DNA from 2 places in the Luteibacter sp. CQ10 genome. Region 1 is predicted to be linked to the other one. Evidence: predicted binding sites of a transcription regulator. Region 1 holds the regulator's gene; the other holds the start of a gene.
The links. Region 1 encodes FliA, which starts transcription of late flagellar genes. Its sites were predicted from a motif close to TAAAGTTTNNCNNNCNNNGGCCGATAA; they were not measured.
Positions count from the first base shown of each region.

Region 2: JNG39_RS06810 (methyl-accepting chemotaxis protein) is a predicted target of FliA. The motif match lies at 8,006-8,032, and genes of this name have one in related genera.

Region 1 covers NZ_JAEUYM010000001.1:321,233-336,699, forward strand. Annotated here, with positions in the region: gene flhB (flagellar biosynthesis protein FlhB) at 1-982, shown strand, start outside; gene flhA (flagellar biosynthesis protein FlhA) at 988-3,099, shown strand; gene flhF (flagellar biosynthesis protein FlhF) at 3,194-4,534, shown strand; gene JNG39_RS01585 (MinD/ParA family protein) at 4,600-5,475, shown strand; gene JNG39_RS01590 (RNA polymerase sigma factor FliA) at 5,472-6,203, shown strand; gene cheY (chemotaxis response regulator CheY) at 6,261-6,662, shown strand; gene JNG39_RS01600 (protein phosphatase CheZ) at 6,672-7,313, shown strand; gene JNG39_RS01605 (chemotaxis protein CheA) at 7,322-9,343, shown strand; gene JNG39_RS01610 (flagellar motor protein) at 9,345-10,085, shown strand; gene motD (flagellar motor protein MotD) at 10,082-11,080, shown strand; gene JNG39_RS01620 (ParA family protein) at 11,080-11,868, shown strand; gene JNG39_RS01625 (chemotaxis protein CheW) at 11,865-12,431, shown strand; gene JNG39_RS01630 (chemotaxis protein CheW) at 12,428-12,853, shown strand; gene JNG39_RS01635 (DUF2802 domain-containing protein) at 13,027-13,416, shown strand; gene JNG39_RS01640 (translocation/assembly module TamB domain-containing protein) at 13,593-15,467, opposite strand, start outside.
Region 2 covers NZ_JAEUYM010000001.1:1,561,416-1,576,882, reverse strand. Annotated here, with positions in the region: gene JNG39_RS06845 (hypothetical protein) at 1-1,008, shown strand, start outside; gene JNG39_RS06840 (DUF1737 domain-containing protein) at 1,005-1,208, opposite strand; gene JNG39_RS06835 (alpha/beta fold hydrolase) at 1,248-2,102, shown strand; gene JNG39_RS06830 (triple tyrosine motif-containing protein) at 2,126-5,059, opposite strand; gene JNG39_RS06825 (GNAT family N-acetyltransferase) at 5,128-5,436, opposite strand; gene JNG39_RS06820 (MFS transporter) at 5,639-6,832, shown strand; gene JNG39_RS06815 (MBL fold metallo-hydrolase) at 6,955-7,905, shown strand; gene JNG39_RS06810 (methyl-accepting chemotaxis protein) at 8,146-9,837, shown strand; gene JNG39_RS06805 (alpha/beta fold hydrolase) at 9,881-10,588, opposite strand; gene JNG39_RS06800 (alpha/beta fold hydrolase) at 10,739-11,602, shown strand; gene JNG39_RS06795 (MBL fold metallo-hydrolase) at 11,599-12,540, shown strand; gene JNG39_RS06790 (response regulator) at 12,542-13,165, opposite strand; gene JNG39_RS06785 (hypothetical protein) at 13,217-14,572, opposite strand; gene JNG39_RS06780 (AraC family transcriptional regulator) at 14,818-15,467, shown strand, end outside.

The sequences.
Region 1 (15,467 bases):
CCTGCACGCCGCCAGGATCATGCACATCGGCCTGCGCTATGGCCGTGACGACCTGCTTGCCGAGGACGGCCTGCGCCATGCGCTCGGCACCGCGGCGCTGGAAGCGCTGAAGCTGCTCGGCCCCGTGTTCGCGGTGACCATGGTCGCCACCGTGGCCGCGCCCGCGTTGATGGGCGGCCTCAATTTTTCCGTGCAGGCGCTGGCGCCCAAGTTCGACCGCCTCGATCCGATCAAGGGCTTCGGCCGGCTGTTCTCGATGAACGGCCTGGTGGAACTGGGCAAGTCGATCCTGAAACTGATCCTCATCGGCGGCGCCCTGGTCTGGTTCCTGCGCAAGAGCGTGCTGGACATGTTCGTCACCGGCAGCGGCCCGGTGGAATCGGGCATCTCGCGCGCCTTCGGGATGTTCGGCAATGCCTCGTTGATCTTCGGCTGCGCCCTGGGCGTGATCGCCCTGGTCGACGCGCCCTGGCAGAAGTTCAGCTTCACCAAGAAGATGAAGATGACCAAGCAGGAGGTGAAGGACGAGCACAAGGAAAGCGAGGGTAGCCCCGAGCTGAAGTCAAAGATCCGACAGATGCAGCACCAGATGGCCCGGCGCCGGATGATGCAGGACGTGCCCACGGCCGATGTCATCGTGGCCAATCCGACGCACTTCGCCGTGGCCCTCAAATACGACGAAAACCGCATGGGAGCGCCGCGCGTGGTGGCCAAGGGCGTCGACGTGATCGCCGCCCAGATCCGCGAACTGGGTGCCGAATCGAAGGTTCCGGTGGTCGAGGCCCCGCCGTTGGCACGAGCCTTGTATCACACCACGGAAATCGGACGCGAAATCCCCGCGGCGCTGTACGTCGCCGTGGCCCAGATCCTGGCCTACGTGTTCCGTTTGAAGCAGGCGATCGCCATGGGCGACCTCCCGCCCGACATGCCCGAGCAGGACATCGATCCGGAATTGCTCGGGCCGTACCGCATGGATAACTGACGACGATGGCAGCGACGAGCAACCCCAATTTCTTCGGCACGCTTCGCCAGATAGGCCGTCGCGGCGTCGCGGCGCCGCTGGCGATGCTGATCATGCTCGGCATGATGATGCTGCCGCTGCCGCCGTTCATGCTCGACCTGCTGTTCACCTTCAACATCGCGCTGTCGCTGGTGATCCTGCTGGCCACGATGTACGTGATGCGGCCGCTGGAACTGGCCTCGTTTCCCACCGTGGTGCTGTTCGCCACGTTGCTGCGCCTGGCGCTGAACATCGCCTCCACCCGCGTGGTGCTGCTGCACGGCCACGACGGTCCCGGCGCGGCCGGCAAGGTGATCGAGGCCTTCGGCGAGTTCGTCATCGGCGGCAATTTCGCCGTCGGTTTCGTGGTGTTCGCCATCCTCACCATCATCAACTTCGTGGTGGTCACCAAGGGCGCCACGCGCGTGTCCGAGGTGACCGCCCGCTTCACCCTCGATGCGATGCCCGGCAAGCAGATGGCGATCGACGCCGATCTCAATGCCGGTCTTTTGACGCAGGAGCAGGCCCGCGAGCGCCGCCAGGAAGTGCGCGAGGAAGCGGATTTCTACGGCTCGATGGACGGCGCGTCCAAGTTCGTTCGCGGCGACGCCACGGCGGGCATCCTGATCCTCGCCATCAACATCATCGGTGGCTTCTTCATCGGCGTGCTCCAGCACGGCCTCTCGGCCGGCGAAGCCGCCCGCACCTATACGCTGCTCACCATCGGTGACGGCCTCGTCGCCCAGGTGCCGGGCCTGATGCTCTCCATCGCCACGGCGGTGATCGTCACCCGCGTGTCCAAGTCGCAGGAGATGGGCAAGCAGGTGATGGGCCAGCTGTTCCAGCCCAAGGCCCTGGGCGTGGCCGCCGCCGTGCTCGGCACGATGGGCCTCATCCCGGGCATGCCGAACCTTCCGTTCCTGATCCTGGCCGCCCTGGCCGGCTTCGGTGCGTGGAAGCTGCACCTGCGCCGGCAGGAGGTCGCTTCCGGCGGCGTGGCCGCCCCGGGCGCGCCGGGTACCGAACTGGCACTGGAAAGCGCGCCGCCTGCCGAGCGCCTGGAACTGTCGTGGGAAGACGTGGCCCAGGTGGACACCATCGGCCTGGAAGTGGGCTATCGCCTCATTCCGCTGGTGGACAAGGCGCAGGGCGGCGAACTCATGGCGCGGATCAAGTCGGTGCGCCGCAAGCTGTCGCAGGAGCTGGGTTTCCTCGTGCCCTCGGTGCACATCCGCGACAACCTGGACCTGGCCCCGCACGGTTACCGCATCTCGTTGATGGGCGTGCCCATGGGCGAGGCCGAGATCCACACCGAACGCATGCTGGCGATCGACCCGGGCCGCGTGCACGGCACGATCAACGGCATCGCCACGCGCGACCCCGCCTTCGGCCTCGATGCCGTGTGGATCGAACCGGGCCTGCGCGAGCACGCGCAAACGCTGGGCTACACGGTGGTCGACCCGGCCACGGTGATCGCCACGCACCTGTCGCACATCCTGCAGAACCACGCCCACGAGCTCATCGGCCACCAGGACGTGCAGCAGCTGCTCGACCGCCTCGCGCAGCAGACGCCGAAGCTGGTGGAAGACCTCGTGCCCAAGCGCCTGTCGCTGGGCGTCATCGTCAAGGTCCTGCAGAACCTGCTCGCCGAGCGCGTGCCCATCCGCAACTTCCGCGGCATCGTCGAATCGCTGGCCGAGCACGCGGGACAGAGCCAGGACCCGGGCGTGCTCGCCGCCGCCGTGCGCGTCACGCTGGGTCGCCAGATCGTGCAGGAGATCGCCGGCCTCGGCACCGAGGTGCCCGTCATTACTTTGGCGCCGGACCTGGAGCAGATCCTCCTGCAGTCGCTGCAGGGCGGCGGCCCCGCCGGCGCGGCGGTGGAGCCGGGCCTGGCCGATCGCCTTCAGCAGAGCGTGGCCGACGCCACGCGACGCCAGGAAGCGGCGGGCGAACCCGCCGTGTTGCTGGTGTCCCCGGCGCTTCGTCCGTGGCTTGCGCGCTTCACCCGGCATGTGGCCCAAAACCTGCATGTACTGGCTTACAACGAGGTGCCCGACAACCGTCGCGTCAAGCTGGTGACGGCGCTGGGCCGGTAAGCACTGAGACACCGTTCGCCGAATCGGCGGACGAACCGAACGAACATGGCGGTGCCGGCGATGCCGGACTGCCGCGAGAGACAGGATCGAAGGCATGAAAATCAAGCGATTCGTTGCTCCCGACATGCGCCAGGCCATGCGCCAGGTGCGCGACGAACAGGGTCCGGATGCCGTGATCCTGTCGACGCGCCGTCTGGACGACGGCATCGAGATCATCGCCGCGCTCGATTACGACGAGGCGCTGGTGCGTGAGGCCGGCTTCGCCTATGAGCCGCCCGAGCCCAAGGCGCCGGCGACCGAGCCGGTGCGCGCCGTGCGCGACGATCGCGCCGCCGAGCGTGCCGCCCGCATCGACCAGGCCCGCGCCGCCACGGCGGCCGCGGTCGAGCGTGCGGCGAAGGCCGAGCAGGCCCGCCCGAACGCCCCGCAGCGTCACTCCAGCGCCGCGCTCGCCGAGAGCGTCGCCGACGTGGTGCGCGCCGCGACCGTCAAGCCGGGCAACGACGCCGCCGTGAACGGCATGCGCGCCGAGATCAACGACCTGCGCGAGATGTTGCAGGTGCAGCTCTCCGCGCTGTCGTGGAACCACCTGGAGCGCGAGCAGCCGCTGCGCGCCCGCGTGCTGCGCGAACTCACCCGCCTGGGCATCGACGCCGACGTGGCCCGCGCGCTGTGCGCCGAACTGCCCGAAGGCATGACCTCCGACCAGGCGCGCTACCTGCCGCTGGGCCTCATCTCGCGCAACATCCGCATCACCGGCCGCAACTTCGACACGGTGGGCGGCGGCGTCACCGCCCTGGTGGGCACCACCGGCGTGGGCAAGACCACCTCCATCGCCAAGCTCGCCGCGCGCGCGGTGTTGCGCCACGGCGCGTCCAACGTGGCGCTGATCAGCACCGACCAGTACCGCGTCGGCGCCGGCGCACAGCTGGAACGCTACGGCCGCCTGCTCGGCGTGCGCGTGTTCAACGCACACGACGCCACCAGCCTGCGCAACGTGCTGCTGCAGCTGCGCGGCCGCCACACCGTGCTGGTGGATACGGCCGGCCTTGCCGGCAGCGATCCGAAACTGCAGGAACAGTTCGATACGCTGCATGCGATGTCCGACCTGCGCGTGTGCCTGGTGCTCGCCGCCAATATGCAGTCGCAGGCCATCGACGGCGCGATCCGCGCCTACGCGCCGCTGGCGCCGCAGAGCGCGATCCTTACCAAGCTCGACGAGGCGCCGCTGATCGGCGGCGCGATCTCGGCGGTCATCCGCCACGGCCTGCCGCTGGACTACACCACCGACGGCCAGCGCGTGCCCGAGGACATCGCCTCGGCCGATGCGCGCAAGCTGGTGCTCATGGCGGCGCAGCGGGTGAAGCAGCGCAACGACGAACCCGACGACGCCATCCTCGCCGAACGCTTCGGCATGACGGCCGTCTCGGCCTGACCCGGACCATGCATCCCATGTCCACGGCAACCGCAACCTCTCATTTCCCGGCAGTGAACTCTTCCATGACCACACACGTCGACAACACCCAGGCCGCCGGCATCGCATGGCTGTCCGACCGTCGTCCCACCCGCAGCATCGCGATCGCGGGCGGCAAGGGTGGCGTGGGCAAGACCACGGTGGCGGTCAACCTCGGCATGGCGCTGGCCATGGGCGGGCGCGACGTGCTGCTGCTCGACGCCGACCTGGGCATGGCCAACATCGACGTGTTGCTGGGGCTCCAGCCGGTGCGCCACCTCGGCCACATGCTGGAAGGCGCCTGCCGCATCGAGGAACTGGTGCTGGAGGCCTCCCACGGCCTGAAGGTGATCCCGGCCACCTCGGGCACGCGGCGCATGGCCCAGCTGCCGAACATCGAGCATGCCGCGGTCATCCGCGCGTTCGACGAATACCCGCTGGCACCCGAATACCTCATCGTCGACACCGCCGCCGGCATCTCCGACAGCGTGTCGATGTTCGCCGCCGCCTCCGACGAGGTGGTGATCGTGGTCTGCGACGAGCCGGCCTCGCTCACCGACGCCTATGCCCTCATCAAGGTGCTCTCGCGGGAATTCGGGGTGAACCGCTTCCGCATCGTCGCCAACATGGTGCGCCACGCCCAGGAGGGCCGGGCGCTCTACGAGAAGCTCTCGCGCGTGACCAGCCGGTTCCTCGACGTGTCGCTGGATTTCATGGGCATGGTGCCGCACGACGAATACCTGCGCCAGGCCATCCGCCGCCAGTCGGCGGTGGTCGACGCCTGGCCGAGCAGCCGATCGGCGGTCGGATTCAAGAATCTGGCCAGGTCGGTCGATACATGGGGTGAACCCGAGCCCCGGGCACAGGGACGGATCGGCTTTTTCGCCGACCGCACCCACTTGGGAGGAGGGCTGCCGTTGTGAGCGTCGCGAGCGAATACCTTGAAATCACTAAGGTTCCGGCGGATCAACTGGTCAGGACCCACGCGCCGTTGGTGCGCCGGATCGCCTATCACCTGATGGGCCGGCTGCCGCCGAGCGTGGACGCGAACGACCTCATGCAGGCCGGGATGATCGGACTGCTCGAGGCCGCGAGGAATTATTCGCCGACTCGCGCGGCCAGTTTCGAGACCTATGCGGGCATCCGCATACGGGGCGCGATGCTGGACGAACTGCGCAAGACGGACTGGACCCCGCGCTCGGTCCATCGGAAGTTGCGCGAGGTGGCGGAGGTAACGAGGCAGATCGAAAACGAGACGGGTGGCGACGCCGACGACGTGGAAGTGATGAAGCGGCTGGGCATCGACGCCATGGAGTACAACCAGATCCTGGCCGACGCGGCGAGCGCCCGGTTGCTGAGCCTGACGGCGCCCGAGGGCGACGAGGGCGCGGCGATCGACGTGGCCGACCCGGATGCCACGGGGCCGGACGGGCTGTTCGAGCAGGAGGGCATGCGCGATGCGCTGGCCCAGTCCATCGACGGGCTGCCGGAGCGCGAAAAGCTGGTGATGTCGCTGTACTACGATGACGAGCTCAACCTGAAGGAAATCGGTGCGGTGCTGGGAGTGAGCGAATCGCGGGTGTGCCAGATCCACGGCCAGGCCCTCATTCGACTCCGCGCGCGCATGTCGGGTTGGAAAGAAAGAACCTGACGGCACCCGGTGCCGTCACCGGTCGAAGAAAACGCGCAGTAGAGGCGGAGAGACGTTTTGGACAAGAACATGAAAATCCTCGTGGTGGACGATTTCTCCACCATGCGGCGCATCGTCAGGAACCTGCTGGTGGAGCTGGGCTTCACCAACACCCTGATCCAGGAAGCCGAAGACGGCAACGCGGCGCTCGCGCTGCTTCGCTCCCAGCCGTTCGACCTCGTGGTCACCGACTGGAACATGCCCAACATGACGGGCATCGACCTGCTCCGCGCCATCCGCGCCGACGCCGCCCTGAAGGCGATGCCGGTGCTGATGGTCACCGCCGAGAACAACCGCGACCAGATCATCGCCGCCGCACAGAGCGGCGTGAACGGCTACGTGGTCAAGCCGTTCACGGCGGTGACGCTGAAGGAAAAACTCGACAAGATTTTCGAACGTCTCGCCGCGGCGGCGGGCTAAGGAGCAGGCATGAACACGACGATTTCCGCCGGCCAGGACGTGGCCCCCGAACTGCGCGAGTTGCTCGACGCCGACGATTCCACCGCTTTCGAACAGGCGCTGGACCGCCTGATCCGCAGCCGCGAGCAGCATCTGTTCCTCGCGCTGGGCCATCTCGCCCGCGACCTGCACGAATCCGCCCGCCGCCTCGCGGCCGACATTTCGCACGACGGCAACCCGGGCAACATGGGCGACGCGCGCAAGCATCTGCGCGACGTGCTCGAGATGAGTTCGCAAGCCGCGCACCGCACGCTCGACTTCAGCGAAAAGCTGCGTCCGCAGGCGCAGGCCCTGGCGAAGGAAGCCGACGACGTGCTCGTGCTCGACGTGGCCGACCCCTCGTTCGCCCCGAACGCGCGCGCTCTCGCCGTACGCGTGGGCGATTTCGCGCAGAACTGCGACATCGGCCTGGGCGAGATGGTGGAAGCGCAGTCCTGGCAGGATCTCTCCGGCCAGCGCGTGGCCCGCGTCGAAGCCTTCATGGCCAAGGTCGAATCCTCGCTCGTCGAGCTGGTGCGCCTCACCGGTTCGCTGGCCGGCGGCGCCGCCCCCGCGGCGGACAAGGTCAGCCAGGACGAAGTGGACCGCCTGCTCAGCGAATTCGGTTTCTGAGCGCGCCGATGAGCGTGGAGCTGGACAACGAGCTGCTCAACGTCTTCCTGATCGAGGCACGCGAACTGCTCGAGAGCCTGGGCGAACAGCTCGTGGACCTCGAGGCTTCGCCGGGCGACGTCGAGCTGCTGAATGCGGTCTTCCGTGCCTTCCACACGGTGAAGGGTGGGGCGGGCTTCCTCGGCCTGCACCCGATGGTGGAGCTGTGCCATCGCGCCGAAGACCTGCTCAACGAAGCGCGCGGCGGCGCCATCGTGCTCAACGCGGGCTTCATGGACGCGTTGCTGGAATCGCTGGACCTGCTCAATGACATGATGCGCGCCGCCGACGGCGGCGTGTCGATCGAGCCCGCGCCGCGTTCGCTGCTCGACCGCCTGCTGATTCCCGGCCGTGCCGCCACGGCGCCGCCCGCCGCGCTCGCCGTACCGGTGACGGCATCGGTGCCCGCCGCGGCGCCGTCGCGGCCGCACGACCCCATCGAGGACGAATTCGAGGCCATGCTCGACGCCGCGCGCGCCGAGCGCGTGCCTGCGCCGACGGGCACCATCAGCGACGACGAGTTCGAAGCGCTGCTGGATTCGCTCTACGGCACGGGAGCGCCCGGTGCCGAGTCGGTGGAGCCCGTGCCCGCGCCATCGGTCGCGGCGCCCGCCGCCGATCCCAACGCCATCAGCGACGACGAATTCGAGGCGTTGCTCGATTCCCTGCACGGCACGGCCGCGCCGGGTTCGAGCGCGCTGGACGTTCCGCCGCCGCCCGCGCCGACACCGGCACCCGCGCCTGCACCCGCACCTGCATCCGTGGCGGCCGACACGCAGGTACCCGCCAAGGCGGCCGAGAAGCGCCAGGCCTCCACCGCCGACACGACGGTGCGCGTGGATACCCATCGCCTGGACAACCTCGTCGATGCGGCGGGTGAACTCGTGCTGGTGCGCAATCGCCTGAGCAACCTCGCGCCGCGCGGTACCGCCGACCCGATGGAACGCGCCATCGGCGAACTCGAACGCGTGGCCGAAGACCTGCAGAACGCCGTGCTGCGCATGCGCATGCAACCGGTGGGCAAACTGTTCTCGCGCTTCCCGCGCATCGTGCGCGATCTCGCCCGCCAGCTCGGCAAGGAGATCGAGCTGGTCACCGAAGGCGAAGAGACCGACATCGACCGTACCGTGGTCGAAGCGCTGGCCGATCCGTTGGTGCACCTGCTGCGCAACGCCGTGGACCACGGCATCGAGATGCCGGATGCGCGCCAGCGCGAGGGCAAGCCGCGCCAGGGCACCGTGCGCCTGGCCGCCGGCCAGTACGGCGACCGCATCGTCATCACCGTCACCGACGACGGCAAGGGCATGGATCCGGAAGTGCTTCGTCGCAAGGCCGTGGAAAAAGGCCTGATGGATGCGGAACAGGCCGCGCGCCTGGACGAGCGCGAGTGCTACGAGATCGTGTTCCGTCCCGGGTTTTCCACGGCCAGCCAGGTGTCCGACATCTCCGGACGCGGCGTCGGCATGGACGTGGTCAAGACCAAGATCGTCGAACTCGGCGGCACGCTGTCGATCGACTCGCGGGTGGGCCACGGCAGCACGGTGCGTCTCTCCGTGCCGCTCACGCTGGCGATCCTGCGCGTGCTCATGGTGCGCGTGGGCAACCGCCTGCTGTCGCTGCCGATGTCCAACGTGGCCGAGGTGTTCGAGCTGTCCGAAGGGCAGATCCAGCGCCTCGACGGACGCGTGGTCGCCAATCATCGCCAGCGCGCGCTGCCGCTGGCCGATCTCGGCCGCTGGGCCGGCGTGCAGGGGCAGGGTGGCCACGTGGTGGTGGTGCAGATCGGCCACCAGACGCTGGGTTGCCTCGTCGACGAAGTGCTCGGCCGCGAGGACGTGATGGCCAAGCCGCTCGGCCCGTTCCTGAAGGACGTGCCCGGCGTCGCCGGCGCGACCATCACCGGCGACGGCCGCATCTCGCTCGTGCTCGACCTGGCGGGGCTCGCCGACGACGGCGGCCAGGTGCTGCCCACGTTGAGGATGGCCGTCTGACATGGATATCGTGAGTCTCGTCGGCACGATCCTGGCCTTCGTGGTCATCATCGTGGGAACCATCCTCAAGGGCTCGAGCCTCGACGCCCTGTGGAATCCCGCCGCCTTCGTGATCGTGTTCCTGGGCACCTTCGCCGCGTTGCTCGTGCAGACCCCCGGCCCGGTGCTCAAGCGCGCCCTCGGCATGCTGCCGTGGGTGTACAACCCGCCGGACATCGAGTCGGAAAACCTGGTCAGCCGCATCGTCGGCTGGAGCGAGATCTCGCGCCGCACGGGCCTGCTCGGCCTGGAGCCCGCCATCGAGCGCGAGACCGATCCGTTCATCCGCAAGGGCCTGCAACTGCTGGTCGACGGTACCGAGCCCGACGCCATGCGCTCGGTGCTCGAGGTGGAGGTGTACGCGCGCGAGCACACCGACATCGAAGCGGCGAAGGTCTTCGAGAACGCCGGTACGTATTCGCCCACCATGGGCATCATCGGCGCCGTGATGGGCCTGATGTCGGTGATGCAGAACCTCGCCGATCCGAGCAAGCTCGGCCACGGCATCGCCGCCGCCTTCGTCGCCACCATCTACGGCATCGGCCTGGCCAACCTGCTGGCGCTGCCAATGGCGTCGCGCCTGAAGGGCCTGGCGCGCAAGCGTTCGCAGATGCGCGAGATCCTCGTCGAGGGTCTGGTGTCCATCGCCCAGGGCGACAACCCGCGGCATATCGAGAGCAAGCTGCAAGGGTTCCTCTCGTGAAACGCCGGCACCACGAAGAACACGTCAACCACGAGCGCTGGGCGATTCCCTACGGCGACCTCATCACGTTGCTGCTCGCCCTTTTCGTGGTGATGTACGCCGTGTCGGCGGTGAACGAAACCAAGTTCCGCGTGATGGCGCAATCCATCAACGAGGCGTTCAACGGTACCGGCAAGGTCATCGAGCCCATCAACGAGGCGACGCCCGCCACGCAGGTGCCGCTGCCGAACCAGTCGCGTTCGCCCACCGCCTCGCCCATCGCGAAGATCGACGTGCCCATCCCGCCGCGCAACCTGCCGCTGCCGGGCCACGAAGGCGCGGCCGCCGAGCATCAGGACGGCAAGCAGCGGCATGCGACGACGGCCGCCGACGATGCGAACGTGGCGGTGGGCAAGACCGAACAGAACAGCCTGAGCCAGATTTCCGACGAAGTGCAGCGCGCGATGAAGCCGCTGATCGACAAGAGCCTGGTGAGCGTTCGGCAGACGCCGGACTGGCTCGAGATCGAAGTGCGTACCGACATCCTGTTCCCCGTGGGCGTGGCGAAGCTGCAACCGCAGGCCGAGGACGTGCTGCGCAAGCTCGCCGGCATCCTCGCGCCGTTTCCCAACGCCATGCGCATCGAGGGTTACACCGACAACACGCCCATCGCGACGCCCACGTTCCCGTCCAACTGGGAACTCTCGGCGGCGCGCGCGGCCACGGTGGCGCGCCTGATCACGCTCACCGGCGTCGATCCGCATCGCGTGGGCATCATCGGCTGGGGGGAGTATCGTCCCGCCGCCGATAACGGCACCGCCGACGGGCGCAACCGCAATCGCCGCGTTCTCATCGTGGTGATGAGCGACAAGGCCGCGCCCGCGCGTTTCTATAGCGATGCCGATCGCGTCGACCTGTCGGCCGCCAAGCACGCCGCCAAGCCGGTGCCCACCGTGACGGTGCTGGCGCCGACGGCGGGCGCCGCCCGCTTCGCGCCCGTGGCGGAGAACCGCTGATGCGCGTCTGGGCCGTTTCCAACCAGAAGGGCGGGGTGGGCAAGACCACCACCACCGTCGCGCTAGGCAGCCTGCTCGCCCACGAGGGCAGGCGCACGCTGTTGATCGACATGGATCCGCATGCCTCGCTCTCGGGCTACATCGGCGTGGAAGTCGGTGCGCACGGCAGCGTGTACGACCTCTTCGGCGTGGGCGGCAATCCCTTGCCCGTGCGCACGCTCGTGCACGCCACGCCATGGGACCATCTCAGCGTGCTGCCCGCCTCGGCGGCGATGATTACCCTCGATCGCCAGGTCGGTACGCGGGCCGGCATGGGCCTGGTGCTCACGCAGGCGCTGGCCGAACTCGCTCCCGATTTCGACCACGTGCTGCTCGACTGCCCGCCGACGCTCGGCGTGCTGATGGTCAACGCCCTGGCCGCGAGCGATCGCCTGCTCGTGCCCACGCAGACCGAGGCGCTGGCGCTGGCCGGGCTGGAACGCATGCTGCGCAGCCTGTCGATGATCGAACGCTCGCGCGGCAAACCGTTGCCGCGCACCATCGTGCCGACGCTGTACGACGCGCGCACGCATGCGTCGCGGGCCTGCCTGGCACAACTGCGCGAGCAATACGGCGACAGCGTGAGCCAGGCCGTCATCCCCACCGATACGCAGGTTCGTGAAGCCAGCGCGGCCGGCGTGCCGCTGGCTTCGTGGCCCGCCGCGCGCCGCGGCGGTCTCGCCTACCGCCAGTTGCTCGACGAGTTGCTGGCCCTGCCCGTGCCGTCCGTGACGGACGCGGCCGCGTGAGCCGCACCATGCAGGATGTCGAGCAGATCGTCTCCGACTACCTCGCCGAGCTGCTGACGCCCGCACCGGCGGAGGCGGCGCCGCAGGCGGCGGTCAAGGTGGTGTCCATCGAGACGTGGCGCGATGCCGATGCCGCCGGGCGGGGTGCCGATCCGCGTTACCTGCTGTGCAGCGCGGCCGGCGTGAAGCTCGCCGTGCCGATGGCCGACGTCACGCACATGTTGCCGATGCCGCCGCTGACGCCGCCGAACACGACGAACCCGATCTGCATGGGGCGCTGGCGCCATCCCAGCGGCGAGGCGCGCGTCGCCGACCTGGGCGCGATCCTCTCGCCCGACATGGCCGGCGCCTCCACCTCCACGCTGGTGATCCTGGGCAATCGTGCCTGGGCGCTCGGCTGCGTGGTCGACGACGAACCGGTGGAATTGGTGGCCGACGCCATCCAGTGGCGCCAGGGCGCCGCCTCGCGCCCGTGGCTGGCGGGCATGTCGAAAGAACCCAAGTGCGGCGTGGTCGACACCGCGGCGCTGATCAGATGGCTGGAACAGGAGCTGGGCCCGTGAGCGAATGGCTGGGTTTTTCCCTCGAGGGGCAGCGTTACGCCGTGGCGCTGTCGAGCGTGCGCGAAGTGATCCGCCCCGGTGACATCACGCCCGTGCCGGGTGCGCCCGACGACGTGCTCGGCATCGTCAACCTGCGCGGCCAGATCGTGCCGGTGCTCGACGGGCGTCGCCGTTTCGGTCTCGACGGTGCGGTGGACCCGTCGCAGGAAGACGCCCAGCGCGTGATCGTGTTCGACGACGCGGGCAGCGTGGTGGGCATGCGCATCGATCTCATCGGCGACATGCTCCAGCTCGCCGCCGACGACATCGCGCCGCCGCCGCCCGGTCGCGCCGAGCGGCGCGACGATCCGGTGAGCGGGGTGGTGACGCGGGACGAGGGGTTCATCGCGCTGGTGGATGTGCAGCGGCTTTGCCGGGCGTGATCGCTCCGTAGTATTCGCCGATACGATAGGCTCCCACCCCTTCGGTAGCAAGCGTGTCGCGAGCCTGCTCGCTACGGTCAGTTCCCTTCGGCAACACGCTTGTCGCGAGCCTGCTACCGAAGGGGTGGGAGCCGATCGCATCGGCGAATCGGGCTTGCGGTATCCTCCCACGCATGAACCCCATCCTCGGTTACGTGCTGATCGCCCTGGCCGTCCTCAACCTGGTCGGCCTACTGGTCCTTTTCCGCCGCCTGGGCTCGCCGGTGAAGAGTGAACCCGTCGCGCCACCCGCGCCGGCACCCGATCCGGAGCCCGCCATCCAGCCCGACCAGCTCGCGGGGATGCTTCGCCGCCTGGAAAACCGGCTCGGCGACATCGAAGACCAGGTGCGTCGCACGCCCTCGGTCAACGTCACGGCCGAAAGCGGCACCACCTCCGACCGCACGCTGGCACTGGCCCAGCGCCTCGCCCGCCAGGGCGCTTCGGTGCAGGACATCGCCGATACCTGCGGCATCTCGTATACCGAAGCGGAGCTGCTGCATCGGTTGCACGCGGGGCGGTGAGCGTAGGGCGGGGCGTCGCTCGCTCGGACGCCACGCGCTGGGTTCCCGCGTACGCAGAACGACGAACCACAAGATTTACCGTTGCTGCATGCCCTTCACGTCGTTCCTGCGCACGCAGGAACCCAGCGCATGGAAGCACGAGGCGGCGACAACGCCCCATCGGCTTTCCAACAGGCCTATCGCTCCAACCGGTAATTCAAGCTCGCCCGCGAAAACTCCGTCGCGTTCTGCGCTTCGAAATTCCACCGATGGCTCAGGATGTAACGCAGCGTGATCACCTGCCCGGGGTCGAATAGCCCCACGCCATAGCTCAGGTACAACCGCGGCGAAAGATACTTGCCCACGGTAAACGCCGAGGTCCCGCCGAGCGCATCGTTGTTGCTCACGCCGATGTCGTCCACACCGATCTTCGAGCCCACGCTCTTGGCGAGCAGGTCGCCCGCCGCCGAGCCCAGCGCCTGCGCGGCGGCGCCGACCATGTTGCCTTCGCCGCCCTTCACCTGCGACAGCGGCTTGCCGGTGACGAGGTAGGAAAGGGCGTCGGACTGTTCCATCACCGGGTTCGAGAACACCGTGAGCACCGGGCGGCGCGCCGTGCCGGAGACGTAAAGCCCCACCTTCTGTCCATCGTCGATGGTGGCGTTGGGATTGAGCGTGCGTGACGCGCGGATGTTGAGGCCGGGGTTGTCGATGGGCGTGGAAGCGAACAGCAGCTGGCCCTGCTCGATGCGCAGGTCCTGCCCATACGCCTTGTAGGTACCGTCGACGCCGATCTGCCCCTGGCCCGTCGTCGCGCGTCCGGGACGCTCGCGCACGTCGAGCTGCCCGGTGATGCGGCCGTCGATGCCGAAGCCGACCAGGTGCACCTTCTGCCCCAGGTCGACGCGGATGTCCGCCGTGATCGGCGCGGATTCGGCGGCGGCTTCCTGCTGCTTCTCGTCCACCACCACCACGTCGGGCGAGGCCTTGGTCGCGCCCGCGCCGGGCAGTTTCTCGACGTTGACGTCGGCGAGGTCGACCGCGAGCTTGCCGGTGACGTTCATGCCCTTGGCATCCTGCACGATCTGGATGTCGGGCGAGACGATGGCCTTGGCCGCCGGAATGTCCACGGCGGTGAACTTCGAGCCTTGGATGCCCAGGCGCATCTGCGCGCCTTCGCCGAGCGCGGCCTGGCCCTTGACGGCCAGGGTGCCCTCGCCGGAACGGACGGTGCCGTCCACCACGTAGTTCTTCGCGTCGGCGGTGGTCACGCTGACGTGGCCGTCCTTCAGCTTGAGGCCCGCGCTGGGCACTTCCGCGGCGAAGCCGTCGAGCAGGGCCTGCCCGGTGACGGCCGGCGCGGCCACGGTGCCGCCGAGGCTGAAGCTGGCATTGAGGCCACCCTTCACTTCGGCCAACTCGGTGGTGAACAGTTCGACGAACGACAGGCTCTTCAGGTGCAGCGACACGTTGCCGCCGAGCGCCTGCTGCGCGCCGGCAATGCTCACGTTGCCGTCGACGCTGCCGCCGTCGTTGAGCGCCGCGCGCAGCACGATGCGCTGGTTGTCGGGCGTGAGCTGCGCGTTGGCGCTGAGGTTGTCGTAGACGAGCAGCGGACGGTCGGGACGATCGACGTAGGCGACCGAACCGTGCGTGCTGCCGATGGTGGCCTGTCCCGACAACGCACCGGCCGCCGTGCGGCGGATGTTGCCGTCGCCTTCGACGATGCCTTCGGCGCGCATCGGCGAATTCGAGGCTTCGGCCAGCGTCATCAGCAGGGACAGCGGCACGCGGCGCACGCGGTAGGCCGCGTCGAGGTTGCCCGCGGCATCCTGCTTGCCCGACACGCAGAGCAACGGGTCGCCCGCGGTGAGGCAGAGGTCGCTCATGCTTGCGGCGCCGTCTTTCCACGCGAGCTGGCTGGCGTTCTGGAGACGCCACGGCGGCAGGCCCTGGAAGTCGATATCCAGGCGCGAGAGGGTGCCGTTCCAGGCGGCGTTCTTCATCGAACCGTTCAGTGCGAGCGTGGCGGTGAGCGGCTTGCCGTGCGCGTTCACGCTGAGCTGGTGACG
Region 2 (15,467 bases), 1.2 Mb from region 1:
CCCCTGTTACGGGCGGTGATCGTCGCCGGTGCGGACGATGCGGCCATGTGGTTGTCCGACCTGCCGTCGACCGATCTACGCGAACGCTTCCGGGTATCCACCCCGAGCAGGGAGATCCAGGCGCTTCTGCAAGACAAGGCCGCCTTCGCACGGCGGCTCGACCGGTTGGATATCCCCCATCCACGGACCTTCCATCTCGGCACGCTGGCCGACGTGGACGCGGTGCCGATGGAAGCGCTTCAGCGCGTCTTCATCAAGCCCGTGAACTCGCAGCGCTTCAGCGACGTCATCGGCGCCAAGGGCGTCTGGGTGCATGGTCGCGACGCGCTGAGGGACACGTGGGCGCGCCTGCATGTCCAGGGCTTTTCGCTCATGGCCCAGGAATACATTCCGGGGCCGCCGACCGAACACTTCTTCATCGACGGCTTTCGTGACGCCGGCGGTGCCTATCCGGGGTTGTTCGCCCGTCAGCGGATGCGCATGTCGCCGCCGGATTTCGGCAACAGTTCGTGCTCCCGTTCGATTCCGCTCGCCGAAGCGGACGAGGCGGTATCGCATGTGTGCCGCTTGCTCGACGATGTCGGCTACAGGGGCATCTTCAGCGCCGAATTCAAGCGCGACCCGCGTGACGGACGCTTCCGGATCATCGAGGTGAACACCCGTGCGTGGACCTATGTCGAATTCGCCGCGCGCCACGGCGTGAACGTCTGCGACATGGCCTGGCGCGATGCCCTGGGCGAACCGGTGCCGATGGCATCGCGGGATTACCCGGTCGGCAAGCTGTGCGTCGACCTCTATCACGACCTGGCCAGCCTGGGCCGCATGCCGACGCTCGGCCTCAAGGGCAAGGCGACCATCGCGATGCAGTGGCTGCGGGCGGATCTGCACGTGTTCCGCATGGACGATCCGCTACCGGCGATGCAGGTTCTTGCGAGCCTGGCGCGCAAGCGGGCGGCACGCCGGCAGCAGGCCGCCCCGGCGGCGCTGCACGGTTCGGGGCCGACTTAGCCTTCAGGCGATACGGCACTCGGCAAGACGAGGGCCTGTGCGACGATGACGTCGCGTCCGTTGAACGTGGCCGCGGGCGATCCGTGCAACCGATAGCCCAGGTCGAGCGCTTCGGAGACGCGGTGGCAGAACGTGGCGTCGTCCTTGCCGGTCAGGAGCCGATAGCGGGGCAGGTCGTTTGGCGGCGACGAGGAGGTCATGGCATCTTCCGTTTCAGTACCGGACGTGGATGATCCCTCATGACGCCCACCATCGCCACCGTCGACCCGACGTTTCGCGACGACGACCTCGCGTATCTAGAGGCCCACGGGACGCCGTCGCTTCCCACGCCTCTCGCGAGCGGGTATGTCGATAACGAACATGCACGCATCTGGTATGCGACCTTCGGCGACGGGCCGCCGGTCGTCCTGCTGCACGGCGGGCTCGGCAACTCGAACAACTGGGGCTACCAGGTGCCGGCGCTGGTCGAAGCGGGCTACACGGCGATCGTGATCGACAGCCGGGGGCAGGGGCGTTCGACGCGCGACGACAGACCGTACAGCTACCCGCTCATGGCATCCGACACGCGCGCCGTCATGGATGCGCTCGGCGTCGCCCGGGCGGCGTTCGTCGGCTGGAGCGACGGGGCGGATATCGCCCTGGTGCTATCGCACGACACACCCGATCGCTCGGCGGGCGTGTTCTTCTTCGCCTGCAACGTCGACGCCACGGGCACGCGACCTTTCCAGCCGTCGGCCGTGATCGATCGCATCTACGAACATCACGTGGCCGAGCACGAAGCGCTTTCCCCCAACGCGAAGGGGGCGGCGGCGGGGGGCCTTTCCGACTTCGAAGCCATGCGCGACGACCTGGGCGTGATGCAGGCGGATCAGCCCGGTTACGGCCCGGAACAACTCGGGCAGGTCACCGTGCCGGTGTGGAGCGTGCTGGGTGAGCACGACGAGTTCATCGAGCGCGGGCACGCCGAATACATCGCCCGGACGATTCCGGGCGCGCGATTCGTGCTGCTCCCCGAGGTGAGTCACTTCGCGCCGCTGCAACGGCCGGCGACGTTCAATCGCACGGTGCTGCGGTTCCTGGCGGAGCTTGGATAAATTGCTGCCCGTTGGCGAACGACTCAATCGTGAAGCTGCCGGCTCACGGGTTTCCAGGGCCATCGCAGCCATCGTCGGCGTCTCGCCTCCGAGGCATACACCGCGATCGCGGGAAGGGTGACGAACGCGCTCGTTCCGGTGGGCTGCCCTGGACCGATGGTGAAATGGCCCGACCAGCGCGCGGTCCGCTCCCGTACGCCCTGCAAGCCGAACGATAGCGGCTTGGTCGTGGCGCCCGGCGCCAGCCCGATGCCGTCGTCGCTCACCTCGACGTCGAGATGCAGCTTTCCGAACCTGACGTTGACGCAGACGGAGTTGGCCTTCGCATGCTTGCGCACGTTGCGGACGAGCTCCAGGACGATGGCATGGAGGTCTTCCTCGGCTTCCGAGCTGATGGGCTTTTCCTCGCCGTCGATGGCGACGACACCTTCGATGCCCGTGTCGGCGAGGCATTCGTCCAGGGCGGCGCGCAGGCGCATGACCAGGGACGTCGACGGCCTGGGGGCCGTGCGCAGGTCGACGATGCGCTGGCGTCCTTCCGCCATGGCCTGCTCGGCCACGCGCAGGGCGCGTTCGAGATGGTCCCTGACGGCGCCGTCCTTGAGCGAGTTGGCCGCCACGCGCACGTAGAGGAGCACACCGTGAAGCCCCTGGAGCACCGTGTCGTGCAGTTCGCGGGCGATGCGTTCGCGTTCCATGACCCGGGCCAGCAAGACCGTGCCGAGGACCCGGAGGCGCCAGGCGTAGAGCGCATAGAGCAGGGCGATCGCGACGGCGGCGCACAGCAGCGCGAACCACGCCGATTGATAGAAGAAAGGCGCGATGCGAAAGGACAGGCGGGCCGGCGTTGCGGACCAGACGCCGTCCTCGTTGGCGGCGGCGACTTCGAAGGTGTAGTCGCCGGGCGCGAGGTTCGTGTAGGTCGCCTCCCGCACGTTGCCCACGTCCCGCCAGCCCTCATCCACCCGCGAAAGCCGATAGCGGAACCTGGCGCGTTCGGGAATGGCGAGGACGGGGGCGGTGTAGCGAAATTCGAGACGGGTGGTGCCAGCGGCGAGGGCCGCATCCGGCGCGAGTGGTTCGCCGTTGACGCCGAGGATGGCCGCCACGGGCGCGCGGGGATTTCGTATCAGGCGCGCCGGGTCGAGCCCGGCCACGCCGGTATCGGATGCCACCCAGAGCCGACCGCCGACACCGGCGATGAGCGAAGGCGCGGGGACGGTATCGCGCAGACCAGGCCAACCGTCGTGTTCGTCGAAGTGCTGCGCCGGCACGGGCTTTTCCGGATCGGCCCACCACCGTTTCATGTCGGCCGCGGAGACATGATGGAGTCCGTCGGACGCATTGATCCAAAGGTCGCCACGGGGTTGCTCGAGGATGCCCGTGCCCACGCGCACCGCGTGACCGTCGGCGAACAGGAGCGTGCGAGTCGGTCGACCCGGCGCGAAGAACTGCACGCCATGGTCGCCGGTCACCCATACGCCGTCCCGGCGCGGCCACAAGGCGGTGACCTGCCCGACGCCGATACCCGATTCCCCTGTGTAGACGGTCGCCCGTGTTCCGTCGTCTTCGATGGTGGCGACCGTGTCGTCGTTGTATCCCAGCCATAAGCCGTGATCGGCGCGCTGCGCGATCGCACGAAGGCTCCTTTCCTTTCCGGGAAGACCCGCGTCCTTGCCCAGGGGCTCGATGGTTCCTTTGTCCAGCCGGAACGCCTGCCGGAAGGCGATCCACACCGAGCCGTCACGGGCCTGGGCGAGGGCGCGCACCTGCCTCGGCATGCCGGTGATGGCCTCGGGCAGCGGCGCGACGTCCATCTTCGTTCCGTCGACATGCAGCAGGCCCTTGTCCGACGTCATCAGCAGGGTGCCATCCGCGGCCCTGGCGATGGCGTTCACCTGCTTGCCGGCCTGCGGCCACGCTTTCCGGGCCGCCCCGAACTCGAACACGCCGTTTTCGGCGGCGACCCAGAGGTGGTCCAGGCCATCCGTCGCGATGGCCGGCTTATAGGTATCCGGCGGCAGGTCGACGGGGTCGAAGCGTCCCTTGCGGAACTGGTCGATGCCCTTGGGCGTCGCCACCCAGATCGTGCCTTCACGGTCCCTGATCACGGCCATGGCCGCGACACCCGTCAAACCGTCCTTTTCGCCGTACGTTTCGACGATCGGCTGATCCGTCGCCGGTCCCCGCCCCGGCCAGACGATGCGCACCACGCCCGTGTTCGTTCCACACCACATGGCGCCTTCGTCGTCGATACTCTCGTCGGCGAGCTGGTTATCCGGTCGCCACATGCCGCCAGGACGCCCGAGTTGCGCCGCGCGGTAGTCGGCGAGCGTCCGAAGTTCGAACGTCGCGGCGCCGGGTGGCTTCCGTAGCGCGCTGTGTTCGCGCATAAGCCATACGGATTGGTCGGGCGCGACGAAGCCCTGCTGGATGTATCCCCGCGGCTCGGGTTCCGTCACGGGGAAGCGTTGCCAGGCGGTCCCGTCGAAGCGGTAGAGCCCATTGGTGCGAACGGCCCACAGCGTGCCGTCCCTGGTTCGGGCGAAGGACAGGACCGAGCCGGCGCCTTCCTTGCCGGGAGACACCTGCGCCTTACCGTCGGCGATGCGGGTGATGTAGCCGGTCCGATCGCCTATCCATAACGCACCGTCCGGCGTGGCGAGCAACGCCATGATCTGGGGGTGGGGCAGCAGGTGGCTGAGGCTGCCGTCGAAGGTCACGCCATCGAACTTGAAGAGCCCCGTCGGACCGCCGAACCAGAGGTAGCCGTCCGCGTCCTGCGTCATCGCCCAGACGCCGGCCGGCGCCCCCTCGCTCGCGGGGAAGGCGCGATGGATCCACTGCCGGATGGGACGGAACGCAGGGGCCGACGGCGCATCCGCAAGCACGGTGGATGCGTACAGGAGCAAGAGCAGGCCGGGGATGGCCAGCAGGTGCTTCAACGGTCGACGCATCGGTGTTCCCCAGGACGGTTTCGACCGATTGTGGCCATGGCTTACGGGGAGGTCCAGCGATGCATGCCTTATCGGCGGAGCAGGCGCCAACCCTCGCTCGTCAGGAGGTCCTGTGTATCGGGATGGTTGCGCATGTAGTTGGCCACGAACTCACATGCGGGTTCGACCAGCAGGCCCTGCGCTCGCGCCTGCGACATGGCTACCCGCATCAGCTGGATGCCCACGCCGTCGTCGATGAGGCTCTGGGAGATGTCGACGCGAACGAAACGCAGCATGCCCGGGGCGCGTTCGTACCATGCACTCGCGCTCTGTCCGCCGAGCTCCGCCACGAAACGTCTTTCGTCGGGCGCGTCCCTGATAACGATGTCCGCTGCCATGCCGGTGCCAGTGGAAGGGCCGGCATGCCGGCGACGGAAAAAGCCTAGCGCCCGGACCGCGGACGGGCTTGCATTATTGTCGCGGGCCTTGGGCGGTGCTGGATTGTCCAATGCCATCCGTGCCCCCATCGCTTATCCTGCCGCGCAAGGCATCCTTCGCTGCGCAGGATGCGCGCCGTACGTCCTTTCCTGGAAAGCCACCATGTCCTCATCCACCCAACCCGTCGGTGCCATCGGGCGGGGCACCCTCTTCGCCATGGCGCTCGCCGCCGGCCTTGCGGTCGCCTCCATCTACTACAACCAGCCCATGCTCGGCGTGATGTCCGAGGCGTTCCACGACGCGCGGGTCGGCGGATGGATTCCGACGCTCACCCAACTCGGTTATGCCGCGGGACTTTTGTTCCTGCTGCCACTGGGCGACATGCTCGAGCGGCGCAAGCTCATCGTCGTGCAGTTCGGCGTGCTCGCCCTGGCCCTGGTGGTGATGGCGATCGCCCCCGGCCTTGCCGTGCTCGCGCTCGCCTCGGTGCTCGTAGGCGCGGCAGCCACGGTCGCCCAGCAGATCGTGCCTTTTGCGGCGATCCTCTCCCCGCCGGAGAAGCGCGGCGCCGCCATCGGCACCGTCATGAGCGGCCTGCTCACCGGCATCCTTCTCAGCCGGACGCTCGCCGGTCTCGTGTCGAGCATGGCGGGATGGCGAGCCATGTTCTGGCTCGCCGTACCGCTGGCGGTGCTCGGCGCGGTGTTGATGGCGCGCAGCCTGCCGGCACATCATCCGGCGAAGCGACTTCGTTACGGCGACCTGCTGGGGTCGCTCGTCCACCTCTGGCGCGACGAGCCGGTACTCCGCCGCGCGGCCGTCACCCAGGCGCTGCTCTTCGCTTCGTTCTCGGCCTTCTGGACCACCCTCGCGCTTCGCCTTGCCCAGCCGCCGCTCAACCTCGGCGCGGCGTCGGCGGGACTGTTCGGCATCGTCGGCGCGGTGGGCGTGGCCATGGCTCCCGTGGCGGGGCGGGTGGCCGACCGCCGTGGACCCGCGCCAGTGATCGCCCTCGGGGCGGCGGCTACGATCGTGGCATGGCTCGTTTTCGGGTTGTCGTCAGGCCTCGTCGGGCTGGTCGTCGGCGTGATCGTGCTCGACTTCGGCGTGCAGATTTCCCTCGTCTCCAACCAGCACGTGATCTATGGCCTGCACCCGGAATACAAGAGCCGGCTCAATACGCTCTTCATGACCACGATGTTCGTGGGCGGGGCGATCGGTTCGCTGTTGGCGTCCGTGGCGTGGGGCCACGGCGGCTGGCTCGCGGTCTGCGTCCTGGGCGGCGTGCTTCCCGTCGGATCCTTGCTGCTCAGTCTCATCCGGCGTCCGGCTCCACGGGCCCAGCAGGAACACTAGGCGGCGATGGCCGGTGCCGTGCGTGAAGGCATGGACCGGCCGGGCGCACGGATCACCTTTCTGCTATCCCGAACCCTGGGGGTTGCACACACTCGGCCCGTCCTGTCCAACGGTGCTTCGTCATGTCAGCCTACTCATCCCTTCCACGCCATTCCCTCCGTGGAATGACCGCACTCCTGCTCGCCTCGCTCATCGCGTCCGCGGTGCATGCCGACGACGCCGCCTCCGCGGGGTTCCTGAAAATGCCCTTGGGCAAGGTGACGGTCGTCGCCCTTTCCGATGGCCGCTTCACGCTCCCGGCGTCGAAGCTGATGGTCGAGGCCCACAAGGGCGAAGTGCAGGAGGCGCTCGCCAAGGCCCACCTCGGTGACGACGTGCCGACGTCCGTCAATGCCTTCCTCATCGACACCGGCGACAAACGCATCCTCATCGACACCGGCTCCGGCGCCTTTCTCGGCGCGACCCTGGGCCAGGTCGGCCAGCATCTGCAGGCGGCGGGTTACCGCCCCGAGCAGATCGACGAAGTGCTGATCACGCACCTGCATGCCGACCATGTCGGCGGACTCATCGACCGAGGCAGGATGGTGTATCCCAACGCCATCGTGCGCGTCGACGCCCGCGAGAAGACGTTCTGGGAAGACCGTGGCAACGTCGGCAAGGTCGACGCCTCGGTAAAGGCAACGTTCGACGCGGTGGCGACGGCCCTCAAGCCCTACGAGGCGATCGGGCACGTCAAACCGCTCACCTCGGGCGAAACCGTCGGACCGGGGATCACCGCCTGGGGCGAACCGGGTCATACGGCGGGTCACACCGGCTACCGCATCGAGAGCGACGGCAAGGTGCTGCTCGTGTGGGGCGACCTCGTCCACCTCGCGGCGGCGCAGTTCCCCGACCCGAAGGTCACCATCCGCTTCGACAGCACGCCGGCCGATGCCGTCCGTAGCCGCGAGAAGGCACTCGCGGCGGCGAGCAAAAGCGGGTATCTGGTGGCGGGAGCCCACGTGGCCTTCCCGGGCATCGGCACGGTGGGCAAGGCCGGCAGCGCCTACACATGGACGCCGGTCGAACGATAGGGGCGAAACGACAAGACCGCCGCTCATGCATGACGGCGGGGTGTGGCCGATACACCAAGGTCACTCGCAAATCAGTTATGCCGATTTCGTGTAGCACCTATCAATATTTTGTGTTTCAGGCCGATAAATCGGGCGATGCCGGGAGCGTTTGGTGGCACGGGGCGTTCTTCGACGCCGCCATCGTTCCCCCGGCAGCGCATCCATAGGGCCGGGGGGCCGACTTGCTGGCATGGGGACACTATGCAAATTTTGAAGCTCGCTTCACGAAACAAATTGATCTTTAGCGGGTTCACCGCCATTGCCGTCGTCGTCATCGTACTGGTGAGCATCGTCTATGCCTCGCTCCAGGCGTTGGCCGAATCCACCCGCATGGACTTGCATACGAACGAGGTGCTTCGGACCGAAGCCCGGCTTCTGACGGGACTGGTGGATATCGAAACCGGAGAGCGCGGATACCTCCTCACCGGAAATGACGCTTCGCTGGAGCCCACGCGGCGCGGGCAAGCCGAGTACGCGGACGCCTTCCAGGCACTGCGTCGCCTGACGGTCGACAATGCGGCGCAGCAACGGCGCCTGGACGATCTGGATGCGACCTACCGCACATGGATGGCCGAGGCGATCGAACCGGTCATCTCGCTGCAGAAGAAGCAGGGCACGGTCGGGACGACCAGTGCCGAGGCCGTCGCCTATTTGCGGCTGGGCAAAGGCAAGCTCCACATGGACGGTATGAGGGACCTGTTGGCGAAATTCGTCGGCGCCGAGACGGTACTCCTCAAGGAGCGCTCCGCCCGCGACGAGGCGACACACGCGCGCAGCCGGGTGGTATTGCTCGGCGGGGGAGTACTCGCGCTCGTTGCGATTCTCGGCGTGGCGACCGCGCTGATCCGCAGCATTCTGACCCCGCTGCAAGGTGCCTCGGCGGTCGCCGCGCGCATTGCGGACGGCCATCTCGGCGAGTCCGTTTCGGTCACCCGAAACGACGACCTGGGTCGCATGCTCAACGCGCTGCATACGATGGACGAAAACCTGGCCCGCATCGTTGGATCGGTGCGTCGGAACGCGGTGCAGGTGGAACACGCGGCGCGCGATATCTCGGCGGGCAACGACGACTTGTCCAGTCGTACGCAGGAGCAGGCGTCTTCGCTTGAAGAAACGGCCGCGTCGATGGAAGAGATGTCCTCCGCCGTCAAACAGAACGCCGAGGGTGCCGCGCTCGCCCGACAGATATCCCAGGGCTTGCGCACCGAAGCGCAGGTGGGTGGTCAGGTTGCCGGCGATGCCGTGGAAGCGATGAAACAGATCACCGACGCCAGCCGAAGCATCGGCGAGATCGCGGTGCTCATCGACGAGGTCGCCTTCCAGACCAACCTGCTGGCCCTGAACGCGGCCGTCGAAGCCGCCCGTGCCGGGGAGCAGGGACGCGGTTTCGCGGTCGTCGCGGCCGAGGTTCGCAACCTTGCCCAGCGTAGCGCCGCCGCGGCGAAGGACATCAAGACGTTGATCGGCACGACGGTCGAACGCGTGGCATCGGGCGCCGATCTGGTGGACAGGACTGGACGCGCCCTGGTCGACATCGGCAGCAGCGCGATGCGCGTCGCGGATATCGTCGCGGAAATCGCGGCCGCTTCGCAGGAGCAGTCCGCCGGCGTCGAACAGGTCAACGGGGCCGTTGCCGCGCTGGACGACGTGACCCAGCAGAATGCCGCGCTGGTGGAAGAGGCGAGCGCCGCCAGTCGCCAGGCGCTCGAACTGGCGCAGGAACTCCTGCGCCAGGTAGCCTTCTTCAAGCTCGGGGACGAGGTCGCCGGCGCTACCGCGGCACCGGTTCACGAAGAACACGCCGTCCGAAAGGAGGCCAGGCCCACCGCGGTGGATCGCCCGAAGACGCTCGCGCCCACGGCGGCGTTGGCCGGGGAGTGGAGCGAGTTCTAACGTGAAGGGCGCCTCCGGGCGCCCTTTTTCTTGGGTGTTCCGATCAGCCCTTCGTAGCCGCTTCGGCGGCCTGCACGATGGCATCGACGACCGCGTCGGCGTGGGAGATGAGCGACATGTGGCTCGACGCCACGTCCGTCACCGTCGAGCCCATCAGCGTCGCCGCGTCGCGCTGCAGGTCCGGGGATACGGCGCGGTCGCTCGTCGAGACGATGAACCACGACGGACGCGTGCGCCATGCGGTCTTCGTCAGCGCGTCGCCGAAGGTGCTCTTCGCCAGCGGCCCCTGCGTGGCGGCGAGAAGGCGCGCGGTATCCGGCGTCAGGTCCTGGGCGACGTCGTCGATGAAGGCCTGCTCGGACAGGTAGACGAAGCCGTTGCCGTCCTCGCGAATGCCACCGAGCGCTGGAGGGGCAGGGTACTTGCCGACGAGTTCGCCCGTGGTCTGGCCCGCGTTGCCGGAGAAGGCCGAGACGTACACCAGCGATTTCACCTTCGGATCCTCGCCCGCTTCGGTGACGATGAAACCGGCCCAGCTGTGGCCGACGAGAACGACCGGCCCTTCGACGAAATCGATGACGCGCTTCGTCGCGGCCACGTCCTCGGCGAGGGACGTAAGGGGGTTCTGCACGGCCACGACCTTCAGGCCCTTCGACAGCAGCTTGGGAATGACGGCACTCCAGCTCGAACCGTCGGCCCAGGCGCCGTGGACGAGAACGATCGTGGGTGAGGCGGTGGACGGCGTGCTCATGACAGGTCCTTTCGGTGGCGATGAAGGTATCGCCACGCTAGGACAATCGGCCGCGCCGGGCTTGCAGGAAGGCAGTGCGGACGATCGTGCTATTTCCGCGGGGCCGGCGTCGATACGCTGCGCCCTTCCTCCGGCTGGGGTAGACGCACGATGAAACACCACACCGTCAGGGCCAACGGCATCCGCCAGCATTTCGTCGAAGCGGGCGAAGGTGCGCCGGTCGTCCTGCTCCACGGATTTCCCGAAACCAGTTACGCCTGGCGCCATCAGATTCCCGTCCTGGCGGAAAGGTATCGCGTCATCGCGCCGGACCTGCGCGGCTACGGCAAGACCGACAAGCCCGCCACGGGCTACGACAAGCGCACCATGGCGAACGACCTCGTCGCGCTCCTCGACCATCTGGGCATCGACCGTATCGCCCTGGTGGGTCATGACCGCGGCGCGCGCGTCGCGACGCGCTTCGCCAAGGACCACCCGGAGCGCCTGGATCGCCTCGTCGTGATGGACAACGTGCCTACGCGCATCGTGGCCGCGTCGATGAACGCGAAGGTCGCGAAGGCGTACTGGTTCTTCGCCTTCCACCAGGTGCCCGACCTGCCCGAAGCACTCATCGCGGGCCGTGAGGACGTGTGGTTGCGGCACTTCTTCACCGACTGGTGCTACGACCCGCACACCATCGAAGGAGCCGACTTCGAGGCGTACGTCGCGGCCTATCGCGAGCCGGGCGCCGTTCGCGGCGCCATGGCCGATTACCGCGCCGCGCCGGAGGACGTGCTCCAGGACGAGCAGGATGCCGACCGGCTCATCGCGTGCCCCACGATGTCGATCTGGGGTGCCGACTTCGAGGCCGTCGGCGGCACCTTCGACATGGCCGCCGTCTGGCGTGGCATGGCGACCCATCTTCGCGCCGAGCCGATCGCGCGGTGCGGGCACCTGCCCCAGGAGGAACAGCCGGAAATCGTCAACGGCTTGCTGCTCGACTTCCTCCATGGCTGGAACGGGGGTGCGGCATGAAGCGGTTCTGCCTGGCGCTCGCACTTATGTTCGCCCTCGGCGTCGCCGTGGCAGACGATGTGAAGGTGGGACCTCAGGGTCCTGGCTTCTACCGTCTGCGCATGGGGACCGACGAGGTCACCGCCTTGCTCGACGGCACCCATCCGTTCCCCGCGGACGAACTGCTCACGCACGTCGATCGCGCGAAGGTCGACCGCCTTCTCGAGGCCGACTATCTCGCCTCTCCCGTGCAGGGCTCCATCAACGCCTTCCTCGTCAAGACCGCGGACCGCCTGGTGCTCATCGATACCGGGGCGGGCCCCCTGTATGCCGGCGACGGCGGATTTCTTCCGACCGCGTTGCTCGCGGCCGGCTACCGTCCGGAGGACGTGACCGACATCCTCCTTACCCACCTCCATCGCGATCACGTGGGCGGCCTCATCCGCAACGGCACGATGCTGTTTCCCCATGCGATCGTCCACGTCAGCGAGGCCGACGCCGATTTCTGGCTCGATCCCGCCAACGAGGGCAAGGTACCGAAGATCCTCCTGCCGATGTTTCCCGGCGCGATGGACTCCCTCGCGCCCTACCGGAAGGCGGGGCACGTGGTGACGTTCCGCGGCGAAACGGACGTGCTGCCCGGTTTTCACGCCATACCGGCGCCGGGCCACACGCCGGGCCACACGTGGTACCTGGTGACGAGCGGGCAGGATCACCTCCTTGCCTGGGGCGACACGGTGCACGTGGCCACCGTGCAGTTGGCCGAACCGGGCGCCTCCATTCGTTACGACTACGACGAGCAAGCCGCGGCGGTCTCACGCAGGCGCGCGCTCGAGGAGGCCGCGTCCAAAGGCTACTGGGTCGCGGCGGCCCACGTGTCCTTCCCCGGCCTCGGCCACATCCGGCGGGACGGTGCCGGTTACCGATGGGTACCGGCGAACTACACCCGCACTCCCTGATTCAGGCGAGGTATCCGCGCGCTAGCGCGATGGACAGCGCATGCGCCCGGTTCGTGGCGTGGAGCTTCGCCATGGCGTGCGAGAGGTGCTCCTTGACCGTGTCGGCGGCGATGCCCAGGTGCCGGGCGATCTGCTTGTTTTCCAGGCCGGCGGCCACCCCGCGCAAGACGGAGAGCTCACGTTCGGTGAGGAGCTCGTCGCCACGGTATTCGAAGAGGCGTTTGGCGACTTCCGCCGAGACGCGGTGTTGCCCCGCGTGGACCGCGCGGACGACACCGACGAGGTCGTTGGCGAGCGAGGTCTTCAGGAGATAGCCCTGGGCACCCGCGGCGAGCGTGCGTCGCGCCGCGGCGTCCCCGCCGAACGTGGTCAGGACGATCACGCGGGCCATGGGCTCGATCTTCCGTATGGCGCCGACGACCTCGTCGCCGTCCATGTCCGGCAGCTTGAGGTCGACGACGGCGACGTCCGGCCGCATGGACCGGTACGCCTCGATGCCTTCCACCCCGGTACCGGCCTGTCCGACGATGAGGATGTCCGGTTCGGCGGCCAGCATCGCGACCACGCCGGCCCGGAACAAGGGGTGGTCGTCGACGACGATGATGCGGATGGCTTGCTGGGTCATGGGCGTGCCCGGGCGGACTGCGGACGAGGATACAGCGGATGCCCGGATCCGTCAGAACGCGTACGAGATCATCACCCGGTTGTACGAAAACGGGCGGTTGCCCGGGTTGAGGTGGTTCGCCCCGCCCACGGATCGCTCCCACCGGTTGCGCAGTTGCAGTCCCTCGAGCGGTCCGGTGAACCGGTAGACGAGATCGAGGTAGACGTCGTGGCTGTCGCCCCGGTACAGGGTCCGGTACTGGGTATAGGCCGTCACCACCTGGAGGCGGTTGCCGAGGAACGCCTGGGTGAGCCTTGCCTTCCACGCCCATCCCGGCCCCTGTTCCACGAGGCCCCTCAGCATCGACGTGGTGTAGAGGGGGTCCGTGGCGTAGGTGGCGGTGAACGGCGAGACGAGCGCGCCGCCGCCGACGGTGTCGCCATCCTGGCGGGCCACGCGGTTCCACGACACGTCGAACCGCGTGCGCTCGATCCGGAAGCCGGCCTGGATGCCCGACACTTCGCTGCGCACACGGCGACCGGCCACGCCCAGCAGCTTCGTTCCTGTGTCCACGAGGGTGTTGTCGGCGGTGGTCCATTCCTCGACGAGCTGCCCGGAGAGAAAGGGGGTCACACCGTGGAGGGCGGGGAAGGTCAACGTGCCCTCGGTATACGCCATCCGGGCAAAACGCGTGAAGTCATAGAGCCAGGTCTGGCCGGAAAACATCCCGTGCCGGTAGGTCGAGCCGGCGAGCCACGTGCCGTCGTAGGCTCTCGCGTCGAGCGGCAACGACGCGTTGCCTCCGTACAGCGGGTCGCCGTCGTATCGCGTGGGGTAGTAGAGGTTGTCGGAGAAAAAGCGGCCGGACGTGCGGCTCTTCCATCGGAACGTCCGTGCGACCTCGAACGACCAGGCCGGACCGGCGTCGAACCGGGCGCTGAGCGCGCGGTACGCGGCCGGGAGCACCCGTGAATCGCTCATGCCTTGCCAGGGCGTGTCGAGGTACTGGTCGCCCGCGCGAAGCGTCCAGCCCGACGCCCGGTATTGCACGTACGCCTGGCTGACGGCACCGAGCGCGTTCTTCCTTCCCATCAGCGTCACGTCGATGCGGTCGACGGGCGACTGGCGCGTGCCGAGGGCATTCGCGTAGGCGAGCGAGACGGCTACCGACACGCCTCCCGCATCGCCACTGCGCAGATTGAGGAGCAGGGCGGCGGCGAGTGCGGATGCATCGGGCATCGCCGGCGAGGTGTACATGCGCCGGTAGTCGTACAGGCGCACCGAACCATCCACCTGCGCGTCGGCAACGATGTCGTCCGCCTTGCATGCCACGGACCATATCGACAGCAGCGTGCCCGCCCACAGCGCGTGACGACGAACGCGCATGGGCACATGGCGATGGCGAACCGGCGGTGGTCGAAGGCGCATGGAAGGGCGTTCGGCGATAGGTGCCCCAGTATGCGAAAGCGCCGGCGAATGCGATTGGCCTCCCATGCGATGACGAAGGTCACATTCGGACCAAACGCATGTGCGCCGATCGGCGCGATGCGTATCGTGCGCGCGTTCGCGATACACGTCGCTCCTACGAAAATGCCCCCCCATACAGGGGGTCAATCCGATGGAGCGGGCGGCTAGCATCCCATCCGCCTTCTGGCTGTGAAGATGGTGGCTCTATGCGAATCGATACCTCGTTGCCGTCGGCTGCGTCCGACGACGGCCTGTCGGCGGTGCGCGTCGTGCAGCAACTGCTGGACCATGCGCTGCGCCAGATGGCGGATGTCGAGAGAGCGGACCGCGACGCTTGCGCGCATTACATCGCGCAGGCGTTGCGAATGCACCAGGAAGGCATCACCGCCCAGGCGCCGCGTCCACAGAGCGGCCTGGCCGCATGGCAGGTCCGGACGGTGAAGGAGGTGGCGCTGGCGCGGCTCGACCTCGGACTTTCCGTCACCGAACTGGCCTCGGCGTGCCGTCTGTCGAGGGGTTATTTCAGCCGTGCGTTCAAGGTGACGTTCGGCGAAAGCCCGCATCGATGGCGCCATGGCAAACGGATCGAATACGCATGCCGTCAGCTTTCCGATACCACCGGGAGTCTCGCGGACATAGCCATCGCGTGCGGTTTCAACGACCAGGCGCACTTTACCCGCTCGTTCAAGTCCGCCATGGGCGTGACGCCCCATTCGTATCGCAAATCAAACCGCGTGGAAGACATCCGGGCGCGACCTGGCCCGCCGTCCACCGCTTCCCTCAACGACACGAACGAGTCCGATGCAACGCAAACGTTTCCGCCACAGGCGCCTGCCGCGCCCATGACCGCACGACC